Regions from separate parts of the Actinomadura sp. NPDC023710 genome, predicted to be linked through region 1. Evidence: predicted binding sites of a transcription regulator. Region 1 holds the regulator's gene; the other holds the start of a gene.
The links. Region 1 encodes HrcA, which represses chaperone genes, less so after heat shock. Its sites were predicted from a motif close to TTGGCACTCTCNNNNNGAGAGTGCCAA; they were not measured.
Positions count from the first base shown of each region.

Region 1 (3,523 bases):
TCTGGGCGCCTGTAGGCCGCCCGGCTCGTGACGGGGGGTTCCAGGGGGGCGCTACCCCTGGGAAGGCACGGTCACGAAGTCGATGAGTTCTTCTACGCGGCCGAGGAGGGCGGGTTCCAGGTCGGTGTAGGCGTTCACCGAGCCGAGGATGCGTTTCCAGGCGGCGCGCGTGTCGTCGCCCCAGCCGAGTTCGGCGATCACGCCCTCCTTCCACGGGATGCCGCGGGGGATGCGGGGCCAGGCGCGGATGCCGACGGCCGCCGGCCTGACGGCCTCCCAGATGTCGATGAAGGGGTGGCCGGCGACGAGGACGTACGGCGAGGTGACCTGGGCGGCGATCCGCGACTCCTTGGACCCCTCCACGAGATGGTCGACCAGGACGCCGAGGCGCCGTCCCTCCTCGGGGGCGAACTCCTCGACGATGGCGGGCAGGTCGTCCACGCCTTCGAGGTACTCGACGACGACGCCCTCGACGCGCAGGTCGTGGCCCCAGATCTTCTCGACCAGCTCGGCGTCGTGGAGCCCCTCCACGTAGATGCGGCTCTCCTTGGCGACCTGCGCCCGCAGGCCACGGACGGCGATCGAGCCCGAGGCGGACCGCGCCGGGCCCGCGGGCGCGGCGGTCGGCCGGACGAGGGTGACCGGCTTGCCGTCGATGAGGAATCCGGACTTGGTCAGCGGGAACACCCGGCGCTTGCCGAACCGGTCCTCCAGCGTGACGCCGAACTTGTCGCAGCCGACCACGGCGCCGCAGAAGCCGCTGCCGGGATCCTCGGCGACCAGGCCCGGCTCGGCGGGGACCTCGGGGATCTGTCCTTTGCGGGGCCTGCGCCAGTCGCCGCCCAGCACGTCGTTTCCGTAGTTCTTACTCCGCACAGATCCGCACATTAACCGGGCGGGGCGCCCGCGCGGCGCCGCCCCGCGTTCCTCGGCGTGGCGCCGGTTCCCCGGCCGGATAGGATCACGCAGCCGTGCGGAGAGTGCGGGGGCGCTCCAGCCGAGCCTTCCGGGCCGTAGACTTGGCACTCGAAAGCATGGAGTGCCAGTAGCGGACCGGCCGGACGAAGGAGGTGACATCGTGCTGGACGACCGGAAACTCGCGGTCCTGCGCGCCATCGTCGAGGACTACGTCTCCACCAACGAGCCGGTGGGCTCCAAGGCGCTGGCCGACCGGCACAACCTCGGAGTCTCGCCCGCGACCATCCGCAACGACATGGCGGTGCTGGAGGAGCAGGGCTACATCGCCCAGCCCCACACCAGCGCCGGGCGCGTCCCCACCGACAAGGGCTACCGGCTGTTCGTCGACCGGCTGTCCACGATCAAGCCGTTGTCGGTCGCCGAGCGCCGCGCCATCGAGACGTTCCTGTCCGGGGCCTACGACCTCGACGACGTCGTCGGCCGGACGGTGCGGCTGCTCGCGCAGCTGACCCGGCAGGTCGCGGTGGTGCAGTACCCGTCGCTGACCCGCTCGGCGGTGCGGCACGTGGAGCTGGTCCCGGTGGCGGAGGGGCGGCTGCTGCTCGTCCTGATCACCAACACCGGGCGGGTGGAGCAGCGCGTCATCGAGACCGGGCAGATCTCCGAGGAATCGATCGGGCACCTGCGGGCGTTGCTCAACACGTGCCTGGACGGGCTCGGCCTCGGCGAGGTCCCGGCGGCCGTGGCGGACCTGCCCGACAGGGTGGGCCCGGACGAGCGGCCGGTCGCGGCGGCGGTCCTGTCGGTGCTGCTGGAAACGCTCGTCGAGAAGCACGAGGAGAAGATCGTCTTCGCCGGGGCGGCCAACCTCGCCGCCGTGGACTTCTCGCCCAGCCTGCGGGAGGTGCTGGTGGCGCTGGAGGAGCAGGTGGTCCTCATGCGGCTGCTCGGCGAGACCGGCGACTCCTCTACAGTTACGGTGCGGATCGGCACCGAGAACCCCGACCTGGGGCTCAAGTCAACCTCGGTCGTCGCCGCCGACTACGGGGTGGGCGACCTCACTCTGGCCCGGCTGGGAGTGCTCGGGCCGACACGCATGGATTACCCCAGCACGATGGGAGCGGTACGGGCAGTGGCACGCTACGTGGGACAGATCCTGGCGGGGTCGTAAGTGGCGAACGACTACTACGCGACCCTGGGCGTCCGGCGGGACGCCAGCGCCGACGAGGTCAAGAAGGCCTACCGCCGGCTCGCGCGGGAACTCCACCCGGACGTCAACCCGGATCCGGAGACCCAGGAGCGGTTCAAGGAGATCACCCAGGCCTACGAGGTGCTCTCCGACCCCAAGAAGCGCGAGATGTACGACCTCGGCGCGGACCCCTTCGCGTCCGCGGGCGGGGCGGGCGCCGGCGGGTTCGGCGGCGCCGGTTTCCCGTTCAGCGACATCATGGACGCCTTCTTCGGCACCGCGACCTCGCGGGGCCCGCGGTCGCGCGCCCGGCGCGGGCGCAACGCGACGCTGCGGGTCGAGCTCGACCTCGCCGAGACCGCGTTCGGCACCACCCGCGAGCTGTCCATCGACACGGCGGTCGCCTGCACGACCTGCGAGGGGTCGGGCTGCGCACCCGGCACCCACCCGGACACGTGTGAGACGTGCCACGGCCGCGGCGAGGTGCAGCAGGTCCAGCGCTCGTTCCTCGGCCAGGTCATGACGGCCCGGCCGTGCCCGGCGTGCGGCGGCTTCGGCTCGGTGATCCGCAACCCGTGCACCGAGTGCTCCGGCGACGGCCGGGTCCGCACCCGGCGCACCGTCAAGGTCAAGATCCCGGCCGGCGTGGAGAACGGCATCCACATCCAGCTCGCCGGCGAGGGCGAGGTCGGCCCGGGCGGCGGACCGCCCGGCGACCTGTTCCTGGAGATCGTGGAGAAGCCGCACCCGATCTTCGAGCGGGAGGGCGACGACCTGCACTGCACGGTCGAGATCCCGATGACGGCGGCCGCGCTCGGGACCAGCGTCACCATCGAGACGCTGGACGCCGCCGAGAGCGTCGACATCAAGCCGGGCACGCAGTCGGGGCAGGTCATCACGCTCTACAACCGGGGCGTCCGGCACCTCAACGAGAGCGGCCGCGGCGACCTGATGATCCACGTCAACGTGGAGACGCCGAACAGGCTCGACGAGGAGCAGGAGGAGCTGCTGCGGCAGCTCGCGGTCCTGCGCGGCGAGGAGCGCCCGCCCGGCAGGTTCGCCCCCGGGCAGCGCGGCGTGTTCTCCCGCCTCAAGGACGTCTTCAACCAGCACTGAAGCGCGGTGGCGGCGGCCTACCAGGAGGGCCGCCGCGGCGATTGAGGAGCATGGTGGCAGCGATGAGCGCCGTCGGCCCGGGTTCCGCCTCCCCCGGACGGCCCGGGTGAGCCCGCCGGTCTTTCTCGCCGGGACGGACGCGCTGGAGCGCGACCGCGTCCTGCTGGACGGGCCCGAGGGCCGGCACGCGGCGGCCGTGCGGCGGCTGCGGCAGGGGGAGCGGGTCGACCTCACCGACGGCGAGGGCCTGCTGGCCGAGTGCGTCGTCACCGCGGCCGACCGGGCGTCCCTCACGCTGGA
Region 1 is NZ_JBFAGB010000043.1:57,476-60,998, forward strand. It holds gene AB0H37_RS36585 (DUF3097 domain-containing protein) at 52-876, opposite strand; gene hrcA (heat-inducible transcriptional repressor HrcA) at 1,079-2,089, shown strand; gene dnaJ (molecular chaperone DnaJ) at 2,090-3,223, shown strand; gene AB0H37_RS36600 (16S rRNA (uracil(1498)-N(3))-methyltransferase) at 3,330-3,523, shown strand, end outside.

Region 2 (3,523 bases), on a different contig from region 1:
TCACCGCGGCCGTTCAGGGACGAGACGTACAGAACGTGGTGAACGGGCTCAATCCACTGGTCACACGGCGATAGCGGCCATGACGGACACGCCGTCCCTCAATCGTAAATATGCGATTCGCCCGTGAATCTGTAGGATTCCTAAACGATCAACTTTGACGACCCCGAAGGGTGGGATGTGCACCTCGACATCTGGCTACTCCTCGGGGCCACGCTCGTACTCAGCGCCATCATCGCGGTCCGGCTGTCGCACCAGGCGGGCCTCCCCACGCTGCTGGCGTACATGGGCCTCGGCCTTCTCATCGGCGAGTCCGGCCCCCTCCACATCCGGTTCGACAACGCGGAACTGGCCGAGACGCTCGGCCTCGCGGCCCTCGTGCTCATCCTCGCCGAGGGCGGCATCACCACCAACTGGCGGCGCGTGCGGCCCTCGGTGCCGGCCGCGCTCAGCGTCTCCACCCTCGGCACCCTGATCAGCATCGTCGTCGTCGCGCTGTCCGCCATGTGGCTCGTCGGCCTGGAGTGGCGTCCCGCGTTCCTGCTCGCCGCCGTGCTCGCCCCCACCGACGCGGCCGCGGTGTTCTCGGTGCTGCGGCGGCTGCCCCTGCCCTCCCGGCTGACCGGCCTGCTGGAGGCCGAGTCCGGCTTCAACGACGCCCCCGTCGTGATCATCGTGATCACGCTCAGCGCCCACACCGCCGTCCCCAACATGGCCGAACTGCTCGGCGTCATGGTCTACGAGCTGGTCGCGGGCGGCATCGTCGGCGTCGCCATCGGGTGGCTGGGCGCGCAGGCGCTGCGCCGCGTCGCGCTCCCGGCGTCCGGCCTCTACCCCATCGCCGTCCTGTCGCTGGCCATCGGCTCCTACGGGGCCGCCTCCCTGATGCACGCGAGCGGGTTCCTCGCCGTCTACGTCAGCGCCCTCGTCCTCGGGAACGCGCGGCTGCCGCACCGCCCCGCCACCCGAGGCTTCGCCGAGGGCGTCGGATGGCTCGCGCAGATCGGGCTGTTCGTGATGCTGGGCCTGCTGGCCGACCCCGGAGACCTCCCCGGCCAGATCCTGCCGGCGCTCATCGTCGGCTTCGTCCTGCTGCTGGTGGCCCGCCCCCTGTCGGTGGTGCTGTCCACGATCGGGTTCCGGCTGTCGTGGGGCGAGAAGGTCTTCGCGTCCTGGGCGGGGCTGCGGGGCGCCGTCCCGATCGTCCTGGCCACCATCCCGATGGTCGCGGACGTGGAGCACGCCGACCGGCTCTTCGCGATCGTCTTCAACATCGTCGTCATGTTCACCCTGCTCCAGGGGCCGACGCTGCCGCTGGCCTCGCGGCTGTGCCGGCTGACCAGCGACGAGCAGACCCGCGAACTGGACGTCGAGGCGGCGCCGCTGGAGGAGCTGCACGCCGACCTGCTGGAGGTGCGGGTCCCCGCCGACTCGCTGATCAGCGGCGTGGAGATCTTCGAACTTCGGCTGCCGCCCGGCGCGTCCATCACCCTCGTCGTGCGGGACGGGGCGAGCTTCGTGCCCGAGCCCACCACGCCCCTGCAGGCGGGCGACACCCTGCTGATCGTGACCACCGCCGAGGTGCGCGAGGCCACCGAGCGCAGGCTGCGCGCGGTCAGCCGCAAGGGCAGGCTGGCGGGCTGGTTCGGCGAGAAGGGGCAGTGACCCGGAGTCCCTCGGCGACTCGGGTCCCGCGGGGCCGGGTCCTGGGCGGCGCGCCGCCTGGGAACATCCCGGGGGCGAATCCTGTTCCACGCATGGGTACCATTAGCAGTCGTCTAGAGTGAGTGCCAGTCCGGCTCGCGCCGGGCTGAGTCAGCGAGGAGGAACCGTGCCGACGTATCAGTACGTTTGCACCGACTGCGGCGAGCCTCTAGAGGTCGTGCAGAAGTTCAGCGACGACGCGCTGACCGAGTGCCCGGCGTGCAGCGGCAAGCTCCGCAAGGTCTTCTCCGCCGCGGGGATCATCTTCAAGGGCTCGGGCTTCTACCGCACCGACAGCCGCGGCTCCGGCAAGTCGGCCTCCACCGCGGGGGCCTCGTCCAACGGCTCGTCGAACGGGTCGTCCAACGGCTCCTCCGGCGACTCGGGCGGTTCCTCGGGCGACTCCGCCAAGTCGGACTCGTCCTCGTCGACCTCCGACTCGTCGTCCTCGTCGACCGGCAAGTCGTCGTCCTCCGAAAAGGTCGCCTGACCTTCTAGGCATCTCCGCCCGCACCCGGGGGATCCAGCCGGATCCCCCGGCTTTCGTCGTATCCGGAAGCCGTCGCCTACATCTTCAGGGGTAGGCGGCGGCTTTCGTTTGCCTCGGCAGACGTAGCGCAGGTCCGTCCTAACGCCGGAGGCGCGGCCGCTGACCTTCCGCGACCATGGAAGAGACAGGGAGCAACCCCCCGCCCCGGCCGGGCCTCTCCTGTCGCACGGCTTGACTTAGCTCTGTTTTCGAGAGACTCTCATACCGAGAAGCTCGCATACCCCCACGTTTCCCTGATTTCGCGATATTACTTGACACCTCTCGCCCAACGAGAGACTCTTGGGCCGAACACGACATATCTCGATATCGCCCGGTGCACACAGGAGAGGACCTATGAGCGCACCTAGCCCGGCTCCCCCGAGGCCGCGGACACACCGCCTGGCCGGACTGATCGCCGGACGGCGCACCAAATGGGCCGTCCTGGCCCTGTGGGTCGTCCTCCTGGCCGCCCTCGGCCCCCTCGCCGGCAAGCTCGGCGACGTCGAGAAGAACGACGCGGCGTCCTGGCTGCCCGCCGGGGCGGAGTCCACCCGGGTCGTGGAACTGGAGGAGAGGTTCCGCAAGGACGAGACGATGCTCGCCGTCGTCGTCTACGAGCGTTCCGGCGGGATCACCGCGGCGGACAAGGCCAAGGCCGAGTCCGACATGGCCGCGTTCCAGAATCTGCCCGGAGCGCAGAAGGCTCAGGGGCCGTTCCCGTCCAAGGACGGCAAGGCCCTGCAGACCCTCGTGCCCCTGACGGACGAGGACCTCACCGCCGCCGTCGACCAGGCGCGCGACCTCGCCGAGCGCGGACCCCCCGGACTGGCCTCGCACGTCACCGGTCCCGCCGGCGGCGGCGCCGACCAGTTCGAGGTGTTCCAGAGCCTGGACGGCTTCCTGCTCATGGCCGCCGGTCTCGTCGTCATCGTCCTGCTGCTGTTCATCTACCGCAGCCCGGTCCTGTGGTTCGTCCCCGTGCTGAGCGCCGTCTTCGCCCTGGGGCTCGCCCAGTCGACCGTGTACCTGCTCGCCAAGTACGCGGACCTCACCGTCAACGGCCAGAGCGCCGGCATCCTGACCGTCCTCGTCTTCGGTGTCGCCACCGACTACGCCTTGCTGCTCGTCGCCCGCTACAGGGAGGAACTGCACCGGCACGAGGACCGGCACGAGGCCATGGCCTACGCGCTGCACCGCGCCGCGCCCGCCGTCATCGCCTCCGCCGCCACCGTGGCCGTCGGCCTGCTGTGCCTGCTGCTCGCCGACATGAACTCCACCGCCGGCATGGGCCCC
Region 2 is NZ_JBFAGB010000017.1:107,102-110,624, reverse strand. It holds gene AB0H37_RS21210 (NAD(P)-dependent oxidoreductase) at 1-74, shown strand, start outside; gene AB0H37_RS21205 (potassium/proton antiporter) at 178-1,662, shown strand; gene AB0H37_RS21200 (FmdB family zinc ribbon protein) at 1,829-2,191, shown strand; gene AB0H37_RS21195 (MMPL family transporter) at 2,585-3,523, shown strand, end outside.
Region 2: the regulator HrcA is predicted to act here: its motif matches at 1,765-1,791, upstream of AB0H37_RS21200 (FmdB family zinc ribbon protein).